DNA from 2 places in the Agrobacterium sp. 5Ca39 genome. Region 2 is predicted to be linked to the other one. Evidence: riboswitches for the same ligand, from Rfam matches in the RefSeq annotation. Region 2 holds a riboswitch; the other holds the start of a gene.

Region 1 (5,912 bases), 580 kb from region 2:
GGAAGGCAAGCCGCGTCATGGCTGGCGTGCGGGCGGCGTTATCGCCCAGTTCCTGCCGCAGGCGCCCGAGCGGCTGCGTATGCGTGACCTGCACGGCGGCGATGGCGATGAAGGCGGTCACGATGTGCAGGAGGACGATGCCTGGACGGAAGCCGTGACGCTTTTGAACACCGTGGATACGGACGAACTGACGGATCCGCAGGTGCCGGTGGAACGTCTCCTCTTCAGGCTGTTCCATGAAAGCGGCGTGCGCATCTATGATCCGCAGTCCATTTTCGATCGCTGCAGCTGCTCGCGGGATAAGATCAAGGGCGTGCTCTCGGGTTTTACCGCCGAAGAGATCAAGGCAAGCGAGGAAGACGGCGCGATTGCCGTGACCTGTGAGTTCTGCTCGACCACTTATCGCTACGATGTCAGCGAATTTGAAAACGCCTGAATAAGGGCCGCGCCTGCAAAGGCGCGGTTTTTCATGGCCTGCGGGTCAGTTCAAGACCCGCATCAGCCCCGGAGAATCCAGCGAAAAAGCGGGTATGGTGACGTTGAACACTTCTCCGCTTTCCGTTTCCATCTCGTAATGTCCGAACATAAGGCCGGACGGCGTGTCCAACGGGCAGCCGGAGGAATATTCGTAGGTGTCGCCGGGCTTGAGATGCGGTTGTTCTCCCACGACACCCGGTCCGTAGACTTCGTCCACCTGACCGTTCTGGTCAGTGATATGCCAATAGCGATTGACGAGAGTAACGGGAACATCCGAGTTATTCGCGATCACGACCTTGTAGCCCCAGACGTAGCGGTCGTCATCCGGGTCGGATTGTTCTTCGAGATAATACGGATCAACCGTCACCTCGATATCCCTTGTCAGAGCACGATACATACGCGCCACACCTCGATATTTTCCCTGCCCGCTTATCCTACACTATAGGCTCTGGCTATCGTCAAGAAAATGAATGACTTGAGGGGCAGGAGCTGTCTCCCGTTGCGCTGTTTTTTACCGTTAGGGATAACGGAAAAGGTAAATAATGGTTGCCTGATACTGGCTTTCGAGGCCATCAAACGCGACATGGCCCGGCGTTCCCGCGGGGCCACGTCGCTTATTGAATGAATGTCAGGCCGAAACAGCTGCCAGACCCTTTGCCAGATCTTCCAGCAGATCGTCCGTATCCTCGATGCCGCAGGAAAGGCGCAAAGTGCCGCCGGAGATACCGAGTTCCGCCCGTGCCTCGTCTGTGAGGTTCTTGTGCGTCGTGGTGCCGGGATGGGTGATGAGGCTCTTGGCATCGCCCAGATTGTTGGAAATCTTCACGATCTCAAGCGCGTTCTGCAGCTTGAAGGCCGCTTCCTTGCCGCCCTTCAATTCGAAAGCCACCAGCGTCGAACCACCGGACATCTGCCGTGCAATGATGTCGGCCTGCGGGTGATCGGCGCGGCCGGGATAGATGACCTTGGCGACCTTAGCGCTATCGGCCAGGAAGTCCGCGATCTTCGAGGCATTGGCCGTCTGCTGCTTCACGCGCAGCGGCAGCGTCTCGATGCCCTTCAGAAGCGTCCAGGCATTGAACGGCGACATGGCCGGGCCGGTGTGGCGGAAATAATCCTGCAGCTCTTCCTCAATCCACTTCTTGTCGGAAAGGATCACGCCGCCGAGGCAGCGACCCTGGCCGTCAATATGTTTGGTGGCCGAATAAACGACGATATGGGCGCCGAGTTCGAGCGGCTTCTGGAAAAGCGGTGTGGCGAAGACATTGTCAACGACCACTTTCGCACCGATCTGGTTGGCAAGCTTCGCCACGCCGGCGATATCCACCACTTCGAGTGTCGGATTGGTTGGGCTTTCGAGGAAAAACAGCTTGGTGTTTGGCTGGATTGCCTTTTCCCAGTTGCCGAGATCACGTCCGTCGATCAGCGTGCATTCGATGCCATATTTCGGCGCGAGCGTTTCAACCACCCAGCGGCAGGAGCCGAAGAGGGCACGGGCGGCAACGATATGGTCGCCGGCGCGCAGCTGACACATGATGGCGGCGGTGACGGCGGCCATGCCCGAAGCAAGTGCGCGGGCGTCTTCAGCGCCTTCCAGCAGGCACATGCGCTTTTCGAACATGTCATTGGTCGGGCTGGCGTATCGGGCGTAGATAAAGCCGTCGGTTTCACCCTTGAAGCGCGCTTCGGCTGCTTCAGAGTTTTCGTAGACGAAGCCTTGGGTCAGATAAATCGCTTCCGACGTCTCACCGTAAGGGGAGCGTAGCGTACCGCCGTGAACGAGCTGGGTTGCCGGGCGCCATTTATTGCTCATGTGATCACCTTCAAAACAAAAAAACCGGCCGCAAAAGCAGACCGGTTCCTAGCACCCGGTCTTTTTAGCCACTTGTTTAACGTGGCTGCAAGCCGACCGGCCAAATCACCACGGGATAAGCTTGCCATACTGCCGTTACCGGCTTGCGTCAATGCTTTCCTTTTGGTTTTGTCGCCGTAAAAAGGAATGACGACCATGATGAGAACCACGGGCATTTTGGCGGATGGCGCAATCCGCGCGCTGTTTGCAGGCGGCAAGCTGAAAAGCGAGGCCGATCTCGATGTCGATCAGGTGCAGCCCGCCAGCCTCGACCTCAGGCTTGGCTCCAGGGCCTATCGTGTTCGTGCAAGTTTCATGCCCGGCCCCGGAACCAAGGTCATCGACAAGCTCAATCGTCTCAGCCTGCACGAGGTGGATCTCAGCCAGGGCGCGGTGCTGGAAACCGGCTGTGTCTATATCGTTCCGCTGATGGAAAGCCTTGCGCTGCCGGCGGACATGTCCGCCTCGGCCAATCCTAAGAGTTCGACCGGTCGCCTCGATATCTTCACCCGCGTCATGACCGACAATGCGCAGGAATTCGACAAGATACCGGCGGGATACACAGGTCCGCTCTATCTGGAAATCAGCCCGCGCACCTTCCCCGTTGTGGTTCGCCGTGGCTCGCGCCTGTCGCAGATCCGTTTCCGCATTGGCCATTCGCTGCTGAATGAAAGCGAGCTTCTGAAACTGCACGAGACGGAAACGCTGGTCGCCAGCGAAAGCCCGAACGTGACGGGCGGTGGTATCGCACTCTCGATCGACCTCAAGGGATTTGGCGAAAACGGGCTGATCGGTTATCGCGGCAAACACCATACGGCGGTGGTGGATGTCGACAAGAAGGCCCAGCACGATGTTCTCGATTTCTGGGAACCGCTCTATGCGCGCGGCCGCGCCGAACTGATCCTCGACCCGGACGAATTCTATATTCTCGTTTCGCGCGAAGCCGTCCACGTGCCGCCGCTTTATGCGGCCGAAATGACGCCCTTCGATCCGCTGGTGGGCGAATTCCGTGTGCACTATGCCGGTTTCTTTGACCCCGGCTTCGGCCACGCGCAGGCGGGGGGCACCGGCAGCCGCGCCGTGCTGGAAGTGCGCAGCCATGAGGTGCCCTTTATCCTCGAGCATGGCCAGATCGTCGGCCGGTTGGTTTATGAGCATATGCTGCAGAAACCGGAAGGCCTTTATGGCACCGGTCTCGGCTCCAACTATCAGGCGCAGGGGCTGAAGCTCTCCAAGCACTTTCGCGCCGCATAATGAGCTGCGGCGGGCGCTTGACACCCGCCGCGAACTATCCGATGTCTTGTTTGTGGGTGCGGGTGTAGCTCAATGGTAGAGCAGCAGCTTCCCAAGCTGAATACGAGGGTTCGATTCCCTTCACCCGCTCCAGTCTCCCTTGATCCCCTCGCCAAAAATATTGGCCCCTGTCTGCTGCCACGTCGGTGGCAGCGGGACTATGTGATTTTGCTTGACTACGATTAAATTGCACGTAATAGTTGATCCAGTCGTAACATGATGGGGAAATGTTATGAGTCGCAAACTTCTCTCTGAATTTTTGGGAACCTTCTGGCTGGTCTTTGGTGGCTGTGGCAGCGCGGTTTTTGCTGCTGCTTTTCCTGAACTCGGCATTGGCTTCCTGGGTGTCGCGTTCGCCTTCGGTCTGACGGTTCTGACCATGGCCTACGCGGTTGGCGGTATTTCCGGCGGGCATTTCAATCCAGCTGTTTCGGTCGGCCTGTCCGTTGCCGGTAAATTTCCGGCAGCAAACCTAGTGCCCTATATCGTTGCGCAGGTCTTGGGGGCGGTCGTTGCCGCGGCGGCTCTTTACGTGATCGTCACCGGCAAGGCGGGGGCTGACATTGGTGGTTTTGCTGCCAATGGCTATGGGGAGCATTCGCCGGGGGGATATTCGCTCCTGTCGGCGTTGCTGATCGAGGTTATTCTGACGGCGTTTTTCCTGATCATCATTCTGGGGTCGACGCATGGCAGGGTGCCGGTCGGTTTCGCGCCGATCGCCATCGGTCTTGCGCTTACTCTCATTCATCTGATCTCCATTCCGGTCACCAACACGTCGGTCAACCCGGCCCGCTCCACGGGGCAGGCCCTGTTTGTCGGTGGATGGGCTCTGCAGCAGCTGTGGCTGTTCTGGCTTGCCCCGATCGTCGGTGGGGCGATTGGCGCTGTAATCTGGAAAATTTTCGGTGAGGAAGAGAAGGTCGGCCATGCCGGCTCCATCCAGCCCGCACAGACGTGATTAGGAGGCTTTGTTTTTCCGAATGGTCGGGAAAACAAGTGAGGAGGATGACATGGATCTTGCTTCGATATTGGCCCAGATCATCGGCGGTGCGGCTGGTGGGACAGCCGGTGGAAAGATACTGAAGGACTCTGACCTTGGCGCGCTCGGCAACCTGATTGCCGGCGCCATTGGCGGTATTGGCGGTGGAACCGTGCTCGGATCGCTGCTTGGGGCGGCGGGAGACGCGGCGGCTGGCGGTGTGGATATCGGCGCCCTTGCCGGCCAGCTCGTTGGCGGCGGTGTCGGCGGTTTGATCGTCCAGGTCATCGTCGGCCTGATCAAGAACAAGCTTGTTGCACGATAATCGACCGCGCTTGAAATGAAACGGGACGTCTGCCGGACGAAGCGCTCCGGCAGACGTTGATTATATGCGCATTGGTGGGCGAGTTGCGTAAGGCCGGCTTCGGTTTTGCAAACCGCGACGATACCGGCAGAAAATAGAAGCCGCCTTCTGCGACCAGGTAAAGGATCGAAGCGGCAACCGTTTCAGGTAGTGTTGCTAACGCTTGGTACGTGAGGCGTCTTGTTCCAGACGAAAGGCCTGGTTTTTAACTCAAGCACGGCACGCCAGGCCGCCAGAGACAATATCAGCCAATAAAGCGGAATTGCCAGCCAGCGTTTTCCCACCTGCCTCCTCTCGTAATCGATCATCCTGTTCCTGCCCATCAGCACGAATATGGCGTAACTGCCGGCGATGTTCAGCGTATCGGTAAGAAACAGAACGCCCTGCCACGAAAACAGCATGTCTGCACCGCTGTCCCCGATAGCCGTGGCCATCCACGCCACGGAAACGAAGAGCAGGGGATGAGCCATCGACGACACCAGCATGCCGCCGATCAACAGTTGGAAGACGATATAGGAGAGCCATCCCATGCGGCGCGCCGTCGCAACGGGCGCGCGGGTCATCACCAGCCAGCTCTGCAGCCAACCCTTGTACCAGCGCGCCCGCTGGTTGAGCCATACGGGAAGCGTGGTGGGCGCGTCCTCCAGCGTCTGGCGGTATATGACGCCGCATCGATAGCCGAGTTGGTGCAGCCTGAGGCCAATATCGGCATCCTCAGTCACATTGTAAGGATCCCAGGCGCCGACGCGACGCAATACGGCGGTGCGGAAATGGTTGGACGTGCCGCCAAGCGGCAGCGGTAGCCGGTGCGCCGCAAGCACGGGCAACATTGAACGGAACAGACCGGCATATTCCAGGGCGAAACAGGCACTGATCCAGGAAGAGCGCGCATTGCTGATGATAAGCGGCGCCTGCAGGCAGGCCACGTTCTCCGGCTGATCGCGGAA
Region 2 (5,912 bases):
GATCGACTGGAGAGGCTGAGCGGGAAAACCCACTCAGCTTTTTCGTTCTGCGATAAATCTGGCGGCCGCGATGAGAATCGCGGCCTTTTCGCCATAGGGAGCCAGGAGTTCGCTGGCCTCTGCCACTTGTTCCTGAAGTTTGCGACGCGCCCAGTCTTGGCCGCGCAGCGCCACCAGCGTTCCCTTGCCGCGTGCGGCATCCTTGCCGGTCGCCTTGCCCATGGTGGCGGCGTCGGCCGTCAAATCCAGGAGATCGTCTGCAAGCTGGAAGGCGAGGCCGATTTTTTCTCCAAAGAGGCGTAGCCTCTGCCTTTCGCAATCATCGCTACCGGCGATGATTGCGCCCGCCTCGCAGGCGAAGCGCAGCAGTGCGCCGGTTTTCATAGCCTGCAATGTAATAATGCCGGTTTCGTCCGGTGCGTTCTTTTCCGCGGCGAGATCAAGCGCCTGCCCGCCGGCCATGCCGCCGATGCCCGCTGCGCGGGCAAGCGAAAGCACGAGCGCGGCCTTGCGCCCGGCCGCGAGCGGATTTTCTTCCGATGCAATGATATCAAAGGCCAGCGTCAGCAGGCTGTCGCCAGCGAGGATGGCGGTCGCCTCGTCGAATTTGCGATGCACCGTTGGCTGGCCACGACGGAGGTCGTCGTCATCCATAGCCGGCAGATCGTCGTGAACCAGCGAATAGCAATGGAGGCATTCCAGCGCGGCACCGGCAAAAAGCGCAGCTTCTCCATCTCCGCCGAGGAGTGCGGCGCTTTCGATGACTAGGAAGGGCCGCAGGCGTTTACCGCCGTTCAGGACGCCGTGGCGCATGGCCTCGAGCAGGTTCTGCGGGCGCGCGATCTCATCCGCGCGTGTCTCGCCGGAGAGCAGGCGGCCAAGCAGGGCTTCGGTCCTGGCGGCGTTCTCGCGCAGCCGCGTTTCGAAATTCGTCATCTGAGCGTCCATGCCGCGCTCTTTGGCATGCCGCGCGAATGCAGGCAAACCTTTTCGTGATTCCCCAACTCAACTGTCGCGCCGGACTCGCCTTGAAGACGGCAATGGACTATGAAAGGCTTCAACTGGCGTGGGGTGCGGGGACGGATAGTGAGCAGTACGCCTGAAAGCGACGCAGATTACGCCGTGCTGGCGGAAGACCGGAGCAGTCCGAAGGTGGATTTTCGCACGTTGGCCAAGCGCATCATCATGACCTTGCTGGCATTGCTCATCCTGCCTTATCTGCTGATTCCGGTTTATGCGTTGCCCTTCATCCGGCCCGTGTCGACGCTGATGCTTGCCGATCTGGTGACGCTGCAAGGCTATGACAGGCGCTGGGTGCCACTAGAGGATATTTCACCGCGCCTCGTGCAATCGGTGATGATGTCCGAGGATGGGCAATTCTGTTTTCACGGCGGGGTTGACTGGAACCAGATGCAGTCCGTGGTCAGCAATGCGCTCGACGGGGCCGCGACGCGCGGCGCCAGCACCATCCCGATGCAGACGGCCAAAAACCTGTTTTTATGGAACGGTCGCTCGTTTCTGCGCAAGGGATTGGAATTGCCGCTGGCGATTGCCGCCGATTTCGTATGGTCAAAAAAGCGGATGATGGAGATTTATCTCAACGTCGCCGAATGGGGACCGGGTATTTACGGCATCGAGGCTGCCGCCCAGCACCACTTCAAGGTGCCGGCCGCCAAGCTCAGTTCCCGACAGGCCGCACTTCTGGCCGTTTCGCTTCCCAATCCCATTGATCGTGTGGCCAGCAAGCCGGGGCGCGGGTTGCAGAGGCTCGCCGGCCTTATCGAGCGCCGCGCCCGCGCCTCGGGCAGCTATGTCGGCTGCGTGCTGGATTGATACCAGCGCGCCGCTTCAGCCCTTCTTGAAAATATAGTCGGTTTCCTGGCGCAGCGTCTCGCCCGGCCGTAGGATGGCATGCGGAAAATCAGGGTGGTTGACGGCATCCGGCCAGATCTGTGTTTCCAGGCAGAAACCGGCAAAGGGACCGTAGTGACGGCCATCGAGGCCCGGAACGGGAACGTCCAGTTTGAAAGCCGAATAAAACTGCACACCGGGTTCGGTGGTGTGAACCTCTAGAGCTATATCAGAGGCTGGCGAATAAGCGCGGGCGACCTTGCGCTTGGCGCGGCGCTCGGGCGAAAGGCAGAAATTATGGTCGTAGAGAACCTGCTCACCATTTTCGCTGCGCCGCATCGGCGTCGGGTGGCGAAGGTCGAAGACGGTGCCTTCGACGGAGCGGATTTCGCCGGTCGGTATCTGCTTGTCGTTGGTGGGCAGGTAAAAGTCAGCCGCGATGCTGATCTCATGCCCAAGTGCGGTGTCGGCGCCATCGAGATTGAAATAGGAATGCTGGCACACATTGGCGATGGTCGGCTTGTCGGTCACCGTTTCATAGACCACCGACAGCACGCCGCCGTCACGGATCGTGTAGGTGGCTGTGACCGTGCAGTTGCCGGGATAACCGGCACGGCCATCGGGGTCGATGATCTGCAGAACCGCGTGGCTTTCGCCGTGTTCCATCAGCATCCAGTTGCGTTTGCCCATGCCGTCGCTGCCGCCGTGCAGGTGGGTTACGCCCTTTTCATTCAGTTCCAGCTGGTATTCGTGACCGTCGATCGAAAATCTGCCATTGCCGATGCGGTTGGCGTTACGGCCGGGTGTGGCGCCGAAATAGGAGGAATATTTATAATCCTCGAATTTGTCGAAGCCGAGAACGAGCGGCGGCTGGTGACCCTCAAGGCGCAAATCCTGGATGACGGCACCCCAGGTAATGACCTTCGCTGTAAGCCCACCTTTCGAAATGGTGACACGCTCGACCTTTTCGCCCGTTGCCGTGAAACCAAAATTCTCCCGTGCTGCCCCGTCGCTCATAACATCATTCTCCCGGTTGCCATGAATTGCCGGGCGGACGTTGCGTCATTTCCCGGCAATTCGCAATCCCGCAAATTCAGGCCGCCAGCTGGCCGATGGCCTCGAGTTCATATGGTGTCGTCTGGTATATCTCGTTGATCCAGTTTCCGAAAAACAGATGGGCATGACTGCGCCAGCGGTTAAGGGGCGCGAGTTCGGGATCGTTATGCGGAAAATAATCATGCGGCAGCTTGATCGGCACGCCGGCGTGAACATCGCGGAAGTACTCGTCCGAAAGCGATGTCGAATCATATTCGACATGATTGAACATATAGAGACGGTTGCCTGCCTTCTCATGTACCAGACATACACCCATTTCCTCCGACTCCATGAGGATTTCGAGTTCCGGATGTTTTTCGATGTCGGCGCGGCGCACTTCCGTCCAGCGTGACACGGGAACCTGGAAATCGTCCGAAAAACCATTGAGGTAGATCGACGAGGGGCAAAGATTGCGGTGGCGGTAAACACCGAAAGCCTTTTCCTTCAGCTCGTATTTAGGCACGCCGTGGAAGTGATAGATGGCGGCCATCGCGCCCCAGCAGACGTTGAGGGTCGAATGGACATTGGTCCGCGTCCACTCGAAAATCTTTTGTATTTCATTCCAGTAGGTGACGTCCTCATAGTCCAGCAGCTCAATGGGAGCACCGGTGATGATGAAACCGTCGAACTTGCGGTGACGCACCTCTTCCCACGTCTCGTAGAAGGAGAGGAGATGTTCTTCCGGCGTGTTCTTGGCGCGATGACCGCCGATGCGCACAAGCGACAACTCAACCTGAAGCGGCGAGGCGCCAACGAGGCGCGCCATCTGGATTTCCGTCTTGATCTTGTTCGGCATGAGGTTGAGAAGCCCGATCTGGAGCGGGCGGATATCCTGCCGGATGGCCGCCGTTTCGGTCATGACCCGCACGCCCTCGTGAACGAGGGTCTCAAAGGCGGGAAGCGTATCGGGAATCTTGATCGGCATGTCGAACTCTCTTTTCCGGATCACGTAAAGAACGTTGCGAAAACAAAAAAACCGGCAGCGGAAATCGCGACCGGTCCCAGGAAATTGCCTTTTTCCTCGACCCTTTAGCGACTTCTTTAAAGTGGCTGCAAGCCGGTCGGCAAATCACCACTAAGGCGTTTCATAATCCCGAAGCCGACGAAAATCAATATGGACGGTTTTCGGAGGCTTTCGGCTTTCCATTTTCGGCCGAGGTGCGATAAGGCAGGGCATGGATAAAGCGCACTTCACCATTCTGCTCGGCGGCGATGTTACGGTTACTGATCGTCTCAGGGACGTGGTCGCGGGTAGCCGCGTGATCGCGGCTGATGGCGGCATGCGCCACGCACGGCCGCTTGGCCTCACACCGGAGTTGTGGGTCGGGGATTTCGATTCCGCCACCAAAGAGTTGCTGGATGCCTGGCCCGGTGTGACACGGCAGCCTTACCCGGCAGCAAAGGCGGTGACCGACGGTGAGATAGCGGTCTCGGAGGCGCTCGCCCGCGGCGCCGGTACGCTGGTGCTTGTCGGCGCGCTCGGGGGTGCACGAAGCGACCATGCCCTCCAGCACCTCCTTTACGCCGTCGCGCTTGCCGAACGTGGTCTCGATGTTTCGCTCACCTCCGGCGAGGAAGAGGCCCGGCCGCTGCTCCCGGGCTCGCTTGATGTCTCTCTACCCGCAGGCTCGCTTTTCTCGGTGGCCGGCTTCACAGCCCTGGAGGGGCTGGATATCGGCAATGTGCGTTACCCGCTGGAGGATTTCGCGCTTGCTTTCGGTTCCTCCCGCACTATTTCCAATGTCGCGAATGGCGGCCCTGTGCATTTTTCGCTTAAAAGCGGAAAAGCCATCGTGCTCGCCCGCCCTTATGATCTGACCGGAGCCTGACGCCTTGGCACCCCCTATTTTGAAACTCGATGACATCAAGCTGACCTTCGGCGTTACCCCGCTGCTGGACGGCGCCAATCTCCAGGTGGAGCCGGGCGACCGCATCTGCCTTGTCGGACGCAACGGTTCCGGCAAGTCCACGCTGATGAAGATCGCAGCGGGCCTTGTCGAGGCCCAGTCGGGCGAGGTTTTCCGTCATCCCGCTGCAACCATCCGTTATCTGGAACAGGCTCCGGATTTTGCCGGTTACGATACCGTTCAGGCCTATGCCGAGGCGGGGCTCGGGCCTGGCGACGATGCCTATCGGGTTACTTATCTTCTCGAGCATCTCGGGCTTACGGGTCAGGAAAATCCGGCAAACCTTTCCGGTGGTGAAGCGCGCCGCGCCGCGCTTGCCCGTGTCATGGCGCCGGAGCCCGATATTCTGATGCTGGACGAACCCACCAACCATCTGGATCTGCCGACAATCGAATGGCTTGAAAGCGAACTCCAGCAGACGCGCAGCGCGCTGGTGCTGATTTCGCACGACCGTCGTTTTCTCGAACGGGTTTCGACCTCGACCGTCTGGCTCGATCGCGGCCAGTCCCGCCGTCTCAATCGTGGTTTTGCCCATTTCGAGGAATGGCGTGACAAGGTGCTTGAAGAGGAAGAGCTTGAACAACACAAGCTCGGCAAGGCCATCGAGCGCGAAGAACACTGGATGCGGTATGGCGTGACTGCAAGGCGCAAGCGCAACATGCGCCGTGTCGGTGAGCTTCAGGCCATGCGGGCGGAATATCGTGGGCACAAGGGGCCGCAGGGGACTGTACAGGCGACCGTCACGGAAGGCCGGGAGTCCGGCAAGCTGGTCATCGAGGCGGAGGCTATCACCAAGGCTTACGGTGAGCGCATGATTGTCGCGCCGTTCTCACTGCGGGTGCATCGCGGCGATTGCATCGGTCTCGTCGGACCGAATGGCGCGGGCAAGACAACGTTGCTGAAGATGCTCACCGGCCAGCTTGAACCAGACAGCGGCTGGGTCAAGCTCGGCACCAATCTCGAGATCGCAACGCTTGACCAGAAGCGCGAGGAGCTCAATCCCAACGATACGCTCGCACATTATTTGACCGACGGCCGGGGCGACAATCTTCTCGTCAA

The links. Region 2 has a riboswitch for S-adenosylmethionine ahead of metA (homoserine O-acetyltransferase MetA). Riboswitches for the same ligand answer to the same signal wherever they lie in the genome.
Region 1: another riboswitch for S-adenosylmethionine. It lies ahead of ACZ47E_RS00530 (O-succinylhomoserine sulfhydrylase); the one in region 2 lies ahead of metA (homoserine O-acetyltransferase MetA).

The regions. Positions count from the first base shown of each region.
Region 1 covers NZ_AP026436.1:110,158-116,069, forward strand. The annotation lists gene ACZ47E_RS00520 (Hsp33 family molecular chaperone) at 1-436, shown strand, start outside; gene apaG (Co2+/Mg2+ efflux protein ApaG) at 482-874, opposite strand; gene ACZ47E_RS00530 (O-succinylhomoserine sulfhydrylase) at 1,106-2,290, opposite strand; SAM riboswitch at 2,334-2,412, opposite strand; gene ACZ47E_RS00535 (2'-deoxycytidine 5'-triphosphate deaminase) at 2,486-3,583, shown strand; tRNA gene ACZ47E_RS00540 (tRNA-Gly) at 3,642-3,715, shown strand; gene aqpZ (aquaporin Z) at 3,855-4,580, shown strand; gene ACZ47E_RS00550 (hypothetical protein) at 4,633-4,926, shown strand; gene ACZ47E_RS00555 (glycosyltransferase family 2 protein) at 5,109-5,912, opposite strand, start outside.
Region 2 covers NZ_AP026436.1:2,355,733-2,361,644, reverse strand. The annotation lists gene ACZ47E_RS11670 (YiaD family glycine zipper/OmpA-like lipoprotein) at 1-2, shown strand, start outside; gene ACZ47E_RS11665 (polyprenyl synthetase family protein) at 34-948, opposite strand; gene mtgA (monofunctional biosynthetic peptidoglycan transglycosylase) at 1,186-1,833, shown strand; gene ACZ47E_RS11655 (aldose epimerase family protein) at 1,849-2,868, opposite strand; gene metA (homoserine O-acetyltransferase MetA) at 2,945-3,871, opposite strand; SAM riboswitch at 3,956-4,032, opposite strand; gene ACZ47E_RS11645 (thiamine diphosphokinase) at 4,122-4,775, shown strand; gene ACZ47E_RS11640 (ABC-F family ATP-binding cassette domain-containing protein) at 4,780-5,912, shown strand, end outside.